4 regions of the Providencia sp. PROV_01 genome follow, and region 2 is predicted to be linked to each of the others. Evidence: predicted binding sites of a transcription regulator. Region 2 holds the regulator's gene; each other region holds the start of a gene.
What was found. The regulator Fur, encoded in region 2, represses iron uptake genes when iron is present. The targets are predictions, from matches to a motif close to ATAATAATGAGAACNACTATCAA.
Positions count from the first base shown of each region.

Region 1: the regulator Fur is predicted to act here: its motif matches at 1,425-1,447, upstream of ACU696_RS14040 (siderophore-interacting protein).
Region 3: the regulator Fur is predicted to act here: its motif matches at 1,819-1,841, upstream of ACU696_RS18705 (TonB-dependent siderophore receptor).
Region 4: the regulator Fur is predicted to act here: its motif matches at 2,041-2,063, upstream of ygiD (4,5-DOPA-extradiol-dioxygenase).

Region 1 covers NZ_JBRFKD010000002.1:2,896,259-2,899,459, reverse strand. The annotation lists gene zinT (metal-binding protein ZinT) at 1-334, opposite strand, end outside; gene ACU696_RS14040 (siderophore-interacting protein) at 551-1,390, opposite strand; gene ACU696_RS14035 (DUF2474 domain-containing protein) at 1,604-1,735, opposite strand; gene cydB (cytochrome d ubiquinol oxidase subunit II) at 1,740-2,750, opposite strand; gene ACU696_RS14025 (cytochrome ubiquinol oxidase subunit I) at 2,740-3,201, opposite strand, start outside.
Region 2 covers NZ_JBRFKD010000002.1:3,431,830-3,435,030, reverse strand. The annotation lists gene ACU696_RS16780 (bactofilin family protein) at 105-638, opposite strand; gene fur (ferric iron uptake transcriptional regulator) at 1,279-1,728, opposite strand; gene fldA (flavodoxin FldA) at 1,997-2,524, opposite strand; gene ybfE (LexA regulated protein) at 2,679-2,972, opposite strand; gene ACU696_RS16760 (type I secretion system permease/ATPase) at 3,142-3,201, opposite strand, start outside.
Region 3 covers NZ_JBRFKD010000002.1:3,865,774-3,868,974, reverse strand. The annotation lists gene ACU696_RS18720 (ABC transporter ATP-binding protein) at 1-574, shown strand, start outside; gene ACU696_RS18715 (cupin domain-containing protein) at 610-960, shown strand; gene ACU696_RS18710 (class I SAM-dependent methyltransferase) at 974-1,744, shown strand; gene ACU696_RS18705 (TonB-dependent siderophore receptor) at 1,967-3,201, shown strand, end outside.
Region 4 covers NZ_JBRFKD010000002.1:3,833,621-3,836,821, forward strand. The annotation lists gene ACU696_RS18570 (glutathionylspermidine synthase family protein) at 1-1,085, shown strand, start outside; gene ygiD (4,5-DOPA-extradiol-dioxygenase) at 1,168-1,971, opposite strand; gene ribB (3,4-dihydroxy-2-butanone-4-phosphate synthase) at 2,227-2,880, opposite strand; FMN riboswitch at 3,039-3,190, opposite strand.

The DNA.
Region 1 (3,201 bases), 540 kb from region 2:
CATCATTTTCAATTCCAATGCTGTCAACATCGGTGGCATAGCCTTTTTTATAATATTCACGATACTCTTCAACCGTTTTATCTTTATTTTTCTTTGCTTTACTTTCTAAAACTTCATCGAGCTTTCCATTTAATAGTAATGGATTAACCGATTCCCAGATGCCTTGCCAATCGCTAAGAGACCTATCTTTGACGTCAGCATCTTCAAAAATCCCTTTTGAAGCTTGGAGTGCTTTCTCTGATTGTGGATGAGAGTGACTATGTGAGCCATGAGCAGCTGCTGTATAGCTAGTGAGAGCTAATGCGACATAAAGACTGGTTTTTAAAATTGCCATTTTGTACACAGTGGTTTTCCTATTTTTGTAGTGAATATAACGACCATAAAAACCATTATGTTATAACATAACAAATGTAAGAATGAAAAGTATTTTAGCTAGTTTATTGATGAGGAATATAATGACTAAAAACGTGATGAAGGCAGATAGGAGCAGGATATGAGCTCGCTTAGTAGAGTTTATAATCAATAAGCGAGCTAACTATTTGAACCGAAGTTAGTCGTCAGGGTTGTCCATTACAGCATGGCGTTCATGGTGATAACCTTCCTCATCATAACCATATCGCCAGTAAGGAATTGCATAGATATCATCACGACCAAAACCTTTTTCTCGACGAATATAACGACGCAAATCACGAATAATTTGGTCTTCACCCGCAATCCAAAAAGCGCAATCATTGTTTGGAATGTCCCAAGACTTAAACGTGCTAATTAATTCAGCTGTTTTGGTGATATCACCACAGATCCAAATTACGTCAACGTGTTCAGGTTTTTTCAGTTCTCGCACGTCTTTTGGGCTATCTAACCGTAGTACGACTTTACCTTGGGCATTTGCTGGCATTTTTTCTAATAATGCGGCAATAGCGGGTAGAGAACTTGAATCACCGGCCATGAAGTAATGTTGTCTGGCAGGCAATAATGGGTCTGGGCCACCCGGATTGGTAATCCCCATCCAATTTCCTGGTTTTGCATCACGTGCAAATAGGTATGCAGGGCCAGTTGCGCCATCATGCATAGCAAATTCAATATCTATCTCGCTAACTTCAGGGCGGATGGCTCTGACGGTATAGGTACGAACAAATGGACGAGGTTTGTCTTCTGGCCAGCTACGGCCTTCTTTACTTAGGATAGGGAGTGCGGGCTGGCTGATTAAATCAGGGGCTAAAAATATTTTCAGGTGCCCACCTTCACAATCAGTTGGGTATGTATTGAGTCTTTCACCGGTGAAAGTAATGCTGCGAATAGATGGGGTGATATCGGTAATGGATTTGACTTGAATGAGCTGTGGTGGAGCCGGGCGGTAGATGTTTTTTTCAACGGGTTGTTCAGTGGCCACGGACAATCTCCTTTATTAATGATAATTTTATTATATGGTAATTATTATCATTATCATGAATAACTTTGTAAGTTGCAACCGCTAGTGAGTGATTGGAAGAGGATATTTATAAAGAGAGATTTTCAACAGTAGGGAGGCAATTTACAGTGATGAATTGTTGATTTTAATAAAAATGCCGTATGATTTTTAGCATACGGCATATCGAAAGGTAGATTACTTCACTTTCATTCCGGCTGCGGTCATCATCAATTTAAACACGGAAGAGAAGGCAAATAGCGCCAATACACTTCCGAACCAGATAATGGCCATCCAACCGAGTTTTTTCCACCAAGGGGAGGCTGCCACGTTATCAGTGGTAACCTTGTTCTGGGGTAATTTTTCCTCTGAAGACATAGTAACTCCAATAGGTATAAACCAAAATAACAGGAATAATGAATAACGCACCGACTAACATAAAGCCTAAACTTTCGGATGGGCCAGCGGCATCACGGAAACTGACTGCGGGTGGAATGAGCGTTGGCCAGATACTGATACCTAGGCCAGTAAACCCAAGGAAAATCAACATTAAAGCCGCTAAGAATGGCACGCTATCGAATCGTTGTCGCTTAGCACTTTTTAGGATCAACCAAGTACAGCCTAATACCAGTAACGGAACAGGTAAAAAGAAGAACAGGTTTGGCAGAGAGAACCAACGCTCAAAAACGGCCTCATTTAACATCGGAGTCCAGAGACTGATCACCGTAATTACCGCTAACATCAGTAATGTTAATGGCCGTAGAACACGATACATCGTGCTACGTAAGTGGCCCTCAGTTTTCATGATCAACCACCCACAAGCTAATAGTGCATAAGCCACAACAAGGCCAAATCCGCAAAATAGTGGGAAAGGCGCGAACCAATCGAAATCCCCCCCCATGTAAACACGGTTTTCTACATGGAAGCCTTGGATAAAGGCACCAACGACCACTCCTTGAACAAAGGTGGCAAAAATTGAACCCCAAATAAAGGCGTGATCCCAATGGCGGCGGTGTGATTCATCCGCTCTAAAGCGAAACTCAAAGGCAACACCACGGAAAATCAAGGCCAATAACATGAAAGTTAATGGAATTGACAGGGCATCGAGGACAATCGCATAAGCGAGAGGAAAAGCACCAAATAAAGCGGCTCCACCTAAAACCAACCAAGTTTCATTGCCATCCCACACTGGGGCAACGCTGTTCATCATCAGATCACGGTCTTGGCTGTCTTTCAGCGCAGGGTAAAGGATCCCAATGCCTAAATCGAACCCATCCATGACAATATACATCAACATACTAAATACGATGATGACAAACCAAATGAGAGGTAAATCAATGCCCATGAGCTGCGTCCTCCGCGATACCTTTACGAATTAATTTCATCATGTACATATAGCCAATCCCGAAAACACCGCCATAAACGACAAAAAAGGCGATTAAACTGATGCTCATGTGCATTTCACCATGTGCACTGACCGCATCAGAGGTTCGTTGTAGCCCATAAACAACCCATGGCTGGCGGCCAATTTCTGTTGTAAACCAACCTGCAAGGATGGCTATCAGCCCAGAAGGTGCCATTAAAAACATAAAACGTAAGAATGTTTTCGACTCATAAAGGTTTTTACGGTAGCGAAGCCATAAACCCCAAACTCCAGCCGCTATCATTAATAAGCCAAGCCCGACCATTACGCGGAATGACCAAAACACCATAAACACGTTAGGCCTATCTTCTGGGGCATATTCTTTTAGCGCGGGGACTTGTTTATCAATACTGTGTGTTAAAATCAGGCTTGC
Region 2 (3,201 bases):
CTTACCATATATTTTTAATATTGAATGGAATATTAAGACAAGAATAAACACTTATATTAAGAGTTAAAAATAAGGTGAATTTATTCACCTTATTTTATTTTTGATTACAAGGATGCGTTATTTACACTTTCATTGAGTATAAGGGTATCTTGTTTTAATTTATCTTTTAATACGGTAACTTTTTCTGATTGATGGGGTGGGTTTTTAACTTGTGCTTGGCCAGATAAAATTCCCCCTTTTTTAATTGATAAACTACTGTAATGGATAGTACCGTGGATTTCCCCATTATTTTCAATACAAATAGTATCAGATAAGCATTCACCTTCAATACGACCATTAACCACCAGTTCTTTGCAGGTGATATTTCCCGTAACTTGGCCGTTTAACATAACTTTAACCGTATTTTCTTTTCCTGTTATATTTCCAATGACTTTCCCATAGATATGCACTTGCTCATTAGACGTAATATTTCCTTCAAAAATAACGTCCCTAGAGATAATCGTATTCGATTTTTCTTCACTAATAGTCGGAGTTGACAGTGTTATTTGTTCTTCTATTTTTGTAGTCACTTCAGGCTCATTACTTATAGAAGGGGACGTCGCTGTAGGCGTGGGCTTGTTTTGTCTTTTGGTGAACATTTTACTTACCTTTTTTTGATTGAAGTATACGATCAAGAACAGTATTGATAATACAAACGAAAATAAGGTGATAGACGAATAGCTAAAAAACCACCCTATTAAAGTAAGAAACCAGAAGAAAAAACTTGTATTGAGAAAAAGATAGTTTTTTTTCATCAGTTAATCTCTTACAAATTACTAAAGTACTCAATTAGTTTAGTCAATAAATGTAATTACGCATTTAAATGATGATTTAACGTTATGACTACATTTGGATCATTAACTCTCTAATTTGGAGTTGAAATTATAGTAAGGTAATTAAATAATTTTAAATAGTATGAAGTGTTTGGAATCATCTATGATGTTATTTATATACCACTTTGATATGTAAAGTATTATTCTAGATAACGGAATATATTTATCTCTGAAATAATATAAGGGTTTTGATTTGAATTGCAACTATTATAGTTTTTATAAAAATCTTGCATTGTTGCTAAAATACAGTGATAAATAATTGTGTTTAAGTTACTTACTAGCAATTATCACTAATCGAGTAAAAAAGGGAATATTAATACTTAAAATAAAAAACCCCGATAAAATTGTATTATCAGGGTTTTGGCATTTTTAACCATGATGTTTCATCAACGATGGTTGAATACTATTACTCTTTTGCTTCGTGTGCGTCAGCATTGTCACGGCAATCACCATCTGCGCAATGACCATATAGATATAAACTATGGTTAGATAGTTTAATGCCATGGCGAGCAGCGATATTCTTTTGGCGGGTTTCAATGGATTCGTCAGTAAACTCAATCACTTTTCCACAATCTAAACAGATTAAATGGTCATGGTGATGCTGCTGAGTTAGTTCGAATACAGATTTACCCCCCTCGAAGTTGTGACGGGTTACGATACCGGCATCATCAAACTGGTTTAACACGCGGTATACAGTTGCTAACCCGATCTCTTCACCCATATCGATCAGCTTTTTATAGAGATCTTCCGCACTGACGTGGTGGCACTCAGGCTCTTGAAGTACTTCCAAAATTTTTAATCTTGGAAGAGTGACTTTGAGTCCAGCATTTTTCAATGCTTTATTGTTGTCTGTCATGCGGGTTTGTCCTGTATCTTAAATCATAAATTTAACAATAATGAGACATTTTTAACATCAATACAGTTGTCTTCTAAACTGATTTACAATTATAGGCATGGAAAATAAAAATAGAAACCATGCATTGTCTCATTATTTTGATAATCTCTTGAGAACCTATCCTATTAGGATACCTTATCGGTTATTTTAGACTACGCCACTGGCTTTGGGGTTCATTTTGTGTAAGACAGTGGTGTAATCTATGGGTAAGGGTTCTTTATGTAGTCTATCAGCCTAAAATTTCAGCTAAAGACATTTCTTCAGAGATTTGTTTTACCCATGCATCAACACGTTCATCAGTTAGCTCAGGTTGACGATCTTCATCAATAGCTAAACCAATAAAATGGTTGTCATCTGCCATGCCTTTGGATACTTCAAAGTGATAACCTTCTGTTGGCCAGTGACCAACAATAACAGCACCACGTGGTTCGATAATATCGCGGATCGTACCCATAGCATCACAGAAATATTCAGCGTAGTCTTCTTGGTCTCCACAACCAAATAAGGCGACAAGTTTACCTTCGAAATCAATCTCTTCGAGAGTAGGGAAGAAATCATCCCAGTCACATTGGGCTTCACCATAATACCAAGTTGGAATACCAAGAAGTAGAATGTCAAAAGCTTCAATATCTTCTTTGCTGCATTTCGCGATATCGTGAACTTCTGCTACATCTTTGCCTAATCTTTCTTGGATCATTTTGGCAATATTTTCTGTGTTACCTGTGTCACTTCCGAAGAAAATGCCTATGACTGCCATAAAGTGATTAACCTCTTGTTTTTCTAAGAGAGCTAGAGGTGAAAATTCGCCTTCTATAGCCCGTTTAGAACGAAAATAGATAGAATATTACGCCTTATTTTGGCGAAAAAATGTTGCTAAGTCTGTCAAATTTGTGTGATTTATCAAGATAACGTTACTTGAGTATTGATGTATCAACATGTTCAAGTTGTGACATCAAAATTTCTTCGATCAATTCACTACGGCTTATATTTTTATCTTCAGCTAACTGATTCAATACCGCGACAGCGTCTTCGTTCAGTTTCAATTCAACTCTGCGCAATCCCTTCACTTTATCTCGTTTCAGTTGGTTGCGTTTGTTGATCCTCAGTTGTTCATCCCGTGATAGCGGGCTTGTTTTAGGTCGCCCAGGCCTTCGTTCCTCAGCGAACAAATCTAGTGTCGTTCGATCCGTTTGTTCTTTTGCCATGTCTATAACTGCTAAAAGGGTGTGCCAGTAATTCAGCGCGCCATGATACCCTAGCTAATCCCCTTGTGCTATAGCTTCATCAATGATGATTGGGTTTAATTGATTGTAAAATGAGCGCTTTTGGTAAAAAAGCACCACTTGCTATAAGCGTGATGCTTTTTTATTCGTATTATTGTGTCTGCTGGTGCCATAAATTGGCGTATAAACCATTTGATTTGAGTAAGTTTTC
Region 3 (3,201 bases), 430 kb from region 2:
CAATATTTCACTAAATGCCCCCGTCGCTTATGTTCCACAGCTTAGTGGTTCACTATTTCATTATTCTGTTCGCACCATGGTGAGTCTCGGGCGTATTCGTCACTTGCCGTGGTATGCCTCACCCAATGAAAAAGATAACCAAATTGTAGAGCGGTGTTTAGCATACTTAGGCATAAGTAATTTTGCGGGCCAACCCTTTAACTGTCTCAGTGGAGGGGAAAAACAAATGGTTATGATTGCGAGAGCATTAGCCAGTGAACCAAAAATTTTGATTCTGGATGAACCGACATCCGCGTTGGATCTTGCCAACCAAGACAGTGTGCTCAGCGTTTTACGTGATTTAGCCATACATCGCGGAATGACCATCTTATTTACGAGTCATTATCCACAGCATGCGCTGCATATCGCTGACTATTCATTATTGCTGTTTAACAGTAGCGGCTGTTTATTTGGTGAAACTGAACAAATTTTAACGGAAGAAAACCTGACACAACTGTACCAATTACCTGTTGCAATTACGCCAATAGACTATCAAGGCCGGCAGACCCAAGGGGTCATTCCGCTATTTAGATAACTGAATGAAAATGATTAAATTAAGGAATATAAACGATGAGCAATAACACAATAACACCCGCAGAAGCGCTGATTATCAATCAGTTAATTAATTATACCGAACAAGGTATTGCAAGCCGTGTATTAGCGAAAAATGGTGGGGGGAATATCACCTTATTTGCTTTTGATAAAGGCCAAGCGCTCTCTGAACACAGCGCCCCTTTTGACGCCATTGTGATGGTTGTTGAAGGGAGTTTACAACTCACCATCGAAGGTAAGCCAGTGACGGCTAAACCTGGGGAAATTGTCAGAATGCCGGCTAATATCCCTCATGCGGTAGATGCACTTGAACCCGCAAAAATGCTGTTAGTTATGTTACGTGAGCCTGAAATGGCTTGTACACACTAACTTGGAGGTGCAAATGGACCAATCATTTACTGCCCATGAAGCAGGGCACAAATTTCTAGCTCGTTTGGGGAAAAAACGCCTACGCCCAGGAGGGAAAGAAGCAACCGAGTGGTTACTTAGCCAATCAGGATTACATAAGAACAGCCAAGTTCTTGAAGTTGCGTGTAATATGGGAACCACAGCTATTGAAATTGCCTCTCAATTTCATTGCCATATTACAGGTATTGATATGGACAAACAGGCGCTTGCACAAGCACAAAAAAACGTTGCGAATAAAGGGTTAACAGAATTAGTGACAATTCAAATGGCAGATGCATCGAAATTACCGTTTGAGGATAACAGTTTTGATGTGGTCATTAATGAAGCCATGCTAACCATGTACGCTGATAAAGCGAAAGCAAAGCTATTGCAGGAGTACTATCGAGTACTAAAGCCAGGCGGATGTTTATTAACCCATGATATTGCATTTAAGGATGCCCAAGCTGTCCAAAATGTCGTTTCTCAAATGCAACAAGCGATTAATGTCAAAGCGCAACCATTACCGGAAACACAGTGGGTGGAATTATTCCAACAAGTGGGCTTTCAGCAAGTGGTATCCCATACTGGCCCAATGACGCTATTATCGCCAAAAGGGTTAATTTACGATGAAGGTGTATTCGGTGCGCTAAAGATTATCCGCAATGCATTGAAGAAAGAAAACCGTCCTCAATTTTTGCGTATGTTCCGTCATTTTCGGCAAAATCGTGGAAAATTGAATTATATTGCAGTCGTTAGCGTGAAGTAACCTATAGGAAGATCTTACGCAGGGATGCGTGATTTGTATTTTTATGTTGAATAACCTTATATTTTATATTGCTAATAATAATAATTCTTATATTTATCTTGATTCTTAGTTACTGTTGATAATAATTATTTGATAAAATAATAAATAGTAATTTAATCATGCATTGTGATTTATTTTTTAGATTCAATAACAGCAATTCTAATAATGTAAAGGTTTAATTTAATGAAAATAAAGCATTTTTTTATTATCTCTCCTTGCTTTTTCCCTTTTATTTCCCCCTCCGTATTTGCCGCTGATAAAAAAGAAGAATCCATAACCGTATCCGCTACACGTGGTTATAAAACCGTTTCAGAAATGGCGCAAACCACATGGGTGATTGATAATGCTGAAATTGAACAGCAAGCTGAAGGTGGAAAAGAGTTAAAAGATATTTTAGCGCAGCTTATTCCAGGAATGAGTGTCAGTGGCCAAGGGCGGACAAACTATGGCATGAATATGCGTGGCCGTTCAATGATTGTGATGGTGGACGGGGTACGCCTTAACTCTTCTCGTAGTGATAGTCGCCAATTAGATTCCATCGATCCTTTTAATATCAATCATATCGAGGTTATTTCAGGTGCAACGGCGATGTACGGCGGTGGCAGTAGTGGTGGCTTGATTAATATCGTGACGAAAAAAGGCCAAGAAGAAAAACAGGTTTCTCTGCAATTAGGTGGAAAAACAGGCTTTAACAATGGTAAAGATCACGATGAAAATGTTGCCGCAGCAGTAAGTGGTGGTAATGAGAACGCTCACGGACGAATTTCTGTTGCTTATCAACGCTATGGCGGTTGGTATGATGGCAAAGGCAATGCGATTAATATTGATAATACCCAAACAGGGCTGCAATTTTCTGATCGTCTTGACGTGATGGCATCAGGTACTATCAAAATCGATGAAAAACAACAGCTTCAAGCCGTTTATCAGCATTATAAAAGTGAGTCTGATGGTAAACACGGCCTCTATTTAGGAAAAGACTTTTCCGCGGTTAAAGGACAAGGTGAAGCTTATAACAGCAGTAAATTAAGCTCTGATCGTTTGCCAGGAACTGAGCGCAATTTGCTCAATTTACAGTATTCAAATGCAGATGTGTTTGGGCAAGATTTTGTTGCTCAAGTTTATTATCGTGATGAATCACAAAAGTTTTATCCCTTCCCAACCTTGACTGGCAAGGATGTTACAAGTATCAGCTCATCGGATCAAAAAACCAATTTTTATGGAACCAAGCTGACATTCAATAGCCAACCTATCGATGAATTAACGTTAACTTATGGTGTGGATGCAGAGCATGAGCAATTTCGTGCGAATCAAATGTTTTTTGATTTAGATAAAGCGAAAGAATCAGGAGGAATGGATTTAACTAAAGCTTTCCAAATCGGCCGCTATCCAAGTTATACCACCACCAATATGGCGACATT
Region 4 (3,201 bases), 400 kb from region 2:
ATGGTGAGCCTTACTGGTCAGAAGATGCGTATTACCAATTCACTATGGCACAGATTGAAGAAATCGAAGATGCAACCGAGCAGTTGCATCAAATGTGCCTAAAAGTGGTTGAACGTGTTCTTGAAAGCGATGAGCTAATTGCACGTTTTCAGATCCCTAAGCATTGCTGGGAATTTGTTCGCAGTTCATGGAAAAGCGAACAACCTTCTTTATATTCCAGGCTTGACCTCGCTTACGATGGTATTAACCCACCTAAGCTATTGGAAAACAATGCGGATACTCCAACCTCATTATATGAGTCTGCATTTTTCCAATGGATCTGGCTAGAAGATCAAATTGAAGCAGGAAAACTCCCTGAAAACGCCGATCAATTTAATAGCATTCAAGAGCAATTGATCGAGCGCTTTACGCAATTAAAAGATCAGTATGGTTTCCGTTTGTTGCATATGTCTTGTTGCCGTGACACAGAAGAAGATCGCGGTACTGTTCAATATTTACAAGACTGTGCAAATGAAGCTGGTATTGCCACTGAATTCTTATATATCGATGAAATTGGTCTAGGTGAAAAAGGTGAATTTTCGGATACACAAGATCAGGTGATTAGTAACCTGTTCAAGCTATATCCGTGGGAATTTATGCTAAGAGAAATTTTCTCGACTAAATTGCAAGATGCTGGTGTACGCTGGTTAGAACCTGCATGGAAGAGCATCATTTCTAATAAAGCTTTATTGCCAATGTTATGGGAAATGTTCCCAGATCACCCAAATTTACTGCCTGCTTATTTTGCAGATGGCAAAACCCAACCAGAACTCGAAAAATACGTTATTAAGCCCCTATTCTCTCGCGAAGGTGCTAATATCCGTATTATCGAAAACGGTAAAGAAATTGCAGCCGCGGATGGCCCATACGGCGAAGAAGGTATGATTATTCAACAGTTCCACCCACTTCCACAATTTGAAGGTAACTACACCTTAGTCGGAAGCTGGTTGGTGAATGATCAACCTGCGGGGATCTGTATTCGTGAAGATAAAGAATTGATCACTCAAGATTTATCACGTTTTTACCCACATACGATCATCGACTAATCATACTTAAAGCTAAAAATGAAGCCCAAACATAGCAATATGATTTGGGCTTTTTTATGAAACAAAGCTATCGCAGAAAAATTTATCCTACCTGAATAGACAACATACTTAACGATGCTGACACAATTCCTTCAATCGGTGTACTAATCTCTTCTTGACCATCCCAAGTGCCTAAAATAGGTAAAATAGGCAAGTAATGTTCTGGTGATGGGTTCGACAATTTGCCATCCTCCCGTTCCAATCCGCTAGCTAGTGGATGTGGCGTTTCATGGCTTTTCAGATTGTCATACACAAATTTCTCAAAAGATATTGCCCACGGGTATGGCTCAGCATGGGAATTTTGCCAATTCATCGCTCGTAAATTGTGTACAACATTGCCACTCCCCATAATCAATACACCTTCATCCCTTAGAACGGATAGTTTTTTTCCAAGGTCATAGTGCCAAATAGCAGGCTTGCTACCATCGATACTCAATTGGATTACGGGGATATCGGCTTCTGGATACATACGTACCAAAATTTCCCACGTGCCATGGTCTAATCCCCACTCTTGTTCATCAAGGTAAATTGGCTCAGGGGCTAATAATGAGGCAACTTGCTGAGCTAATTCAGGAGAACCAGGGGCAGGATATTCGATTTGGTACAAGGCTTCAGGGAACCCACCAAAATCATGAATCGTTTTCGGTTTTAACATCGAAGTAACTGCGGTTCCACGCGTATACCAGTGGGCTGAAATCACTAAAATTGCACTTGGCCGAGGTAAAGCTTTACCGAGTTTCTCCCACGTTTGAGTATAAGGATTATCCTCAATCGCGTTCATGGGGCTACCATGACCAATAAAAATGGCAGGGATCTTATTTTTTACCACTGAAGTATTTAGCGACATGATGATTTCAACTCCAACTCAATTAGTTTCTTCCTACAGCATACGCTTTCCTGTCAAAAACACAGTGGGCTAATTATGAGTATGATCATCAAAAAAATTGAAAAGGCCACGAGGTGTGCAACTCAGTGGCCTTAATAACATTCTATATGCTTAACGTACTATCAATAATTTAAATAAATTAGCTTATTTTAGCCTATTAATATTTAAACTTATCAAAATCTCTATCTAGAGCTCTTCCTCAAAATATTATGAGGATCAGCTCGCTTTCTTCTCGACCTGAAGACGGTACTGCACTAAATCTTCAATTGTCACAACCGTCAAACCATGCTGCTTACCAAATGCTGCCACTTCTGGGGTGCGAGCCATAGAGCCATCATCATTAGTCAACTCACACAACACACCAGCAGGTTTGAAACCCGCTAGAGTTGCAAGGTCGATAGATGCTTCAGTGTGTCCACGACGCGCTAATACCCCACCATCACGTCCACGCAATGGGAAAACGTGGCCAGGGTGATTTAGGTCAGCAGGAACTGCATTATCAGCAATAGCAGCACGAATAGTGGTGATACGATCCGCCGCAGAAACCCCCGTAGTCACGCCTTTTGCCGCTTCGATGGTTACCGTAAAGCCAGTTTGGTTTTGGCTGGTGTTATTTTCCACCATCATTGGTAATTCGAGCTGCTTGCGACGTTCTTCAGTGATACAAAGACATACGATCCCACTGCTATAACGAATGGTAAATGCCATTTGTTCCGCGGTCATGGTTTCTGCAGCAAAAATTAAATCGCCTTCGTTCTCACGATCTTCATCATCAAGAACAAGAACACCCTTACCTTGGCGTAAAGCCTCGATAGCATTTTCAACACGCTCGATAGGATTACCGAATACAGAAAGTAGCGAATGATCCATGGTAAAAAACCTCTTAAATAGTTATTAACTAGTTACCAGAATCAAGGCAGTCTTAGGAATACGAGAAATGGTGAATATATAAATAGCCAACAACAGGCATTTACCTATTCAGGTATGCAGAACACTATTGTGCGTAACAGCACAAACATGCAGATACTGTTAATTCTCTCCCATCCGGACTATAACCGTCGGCCCCAGATTCACACTGGGTCTGCTGACCTTTACCACAAAATGGTAAAGCGCTCGCGGGCTTCATGCGTGATGCATGTTTACCGCCGGTGGGGACTTTCACCCCGCCCTGAGATATACGCAATTAATATA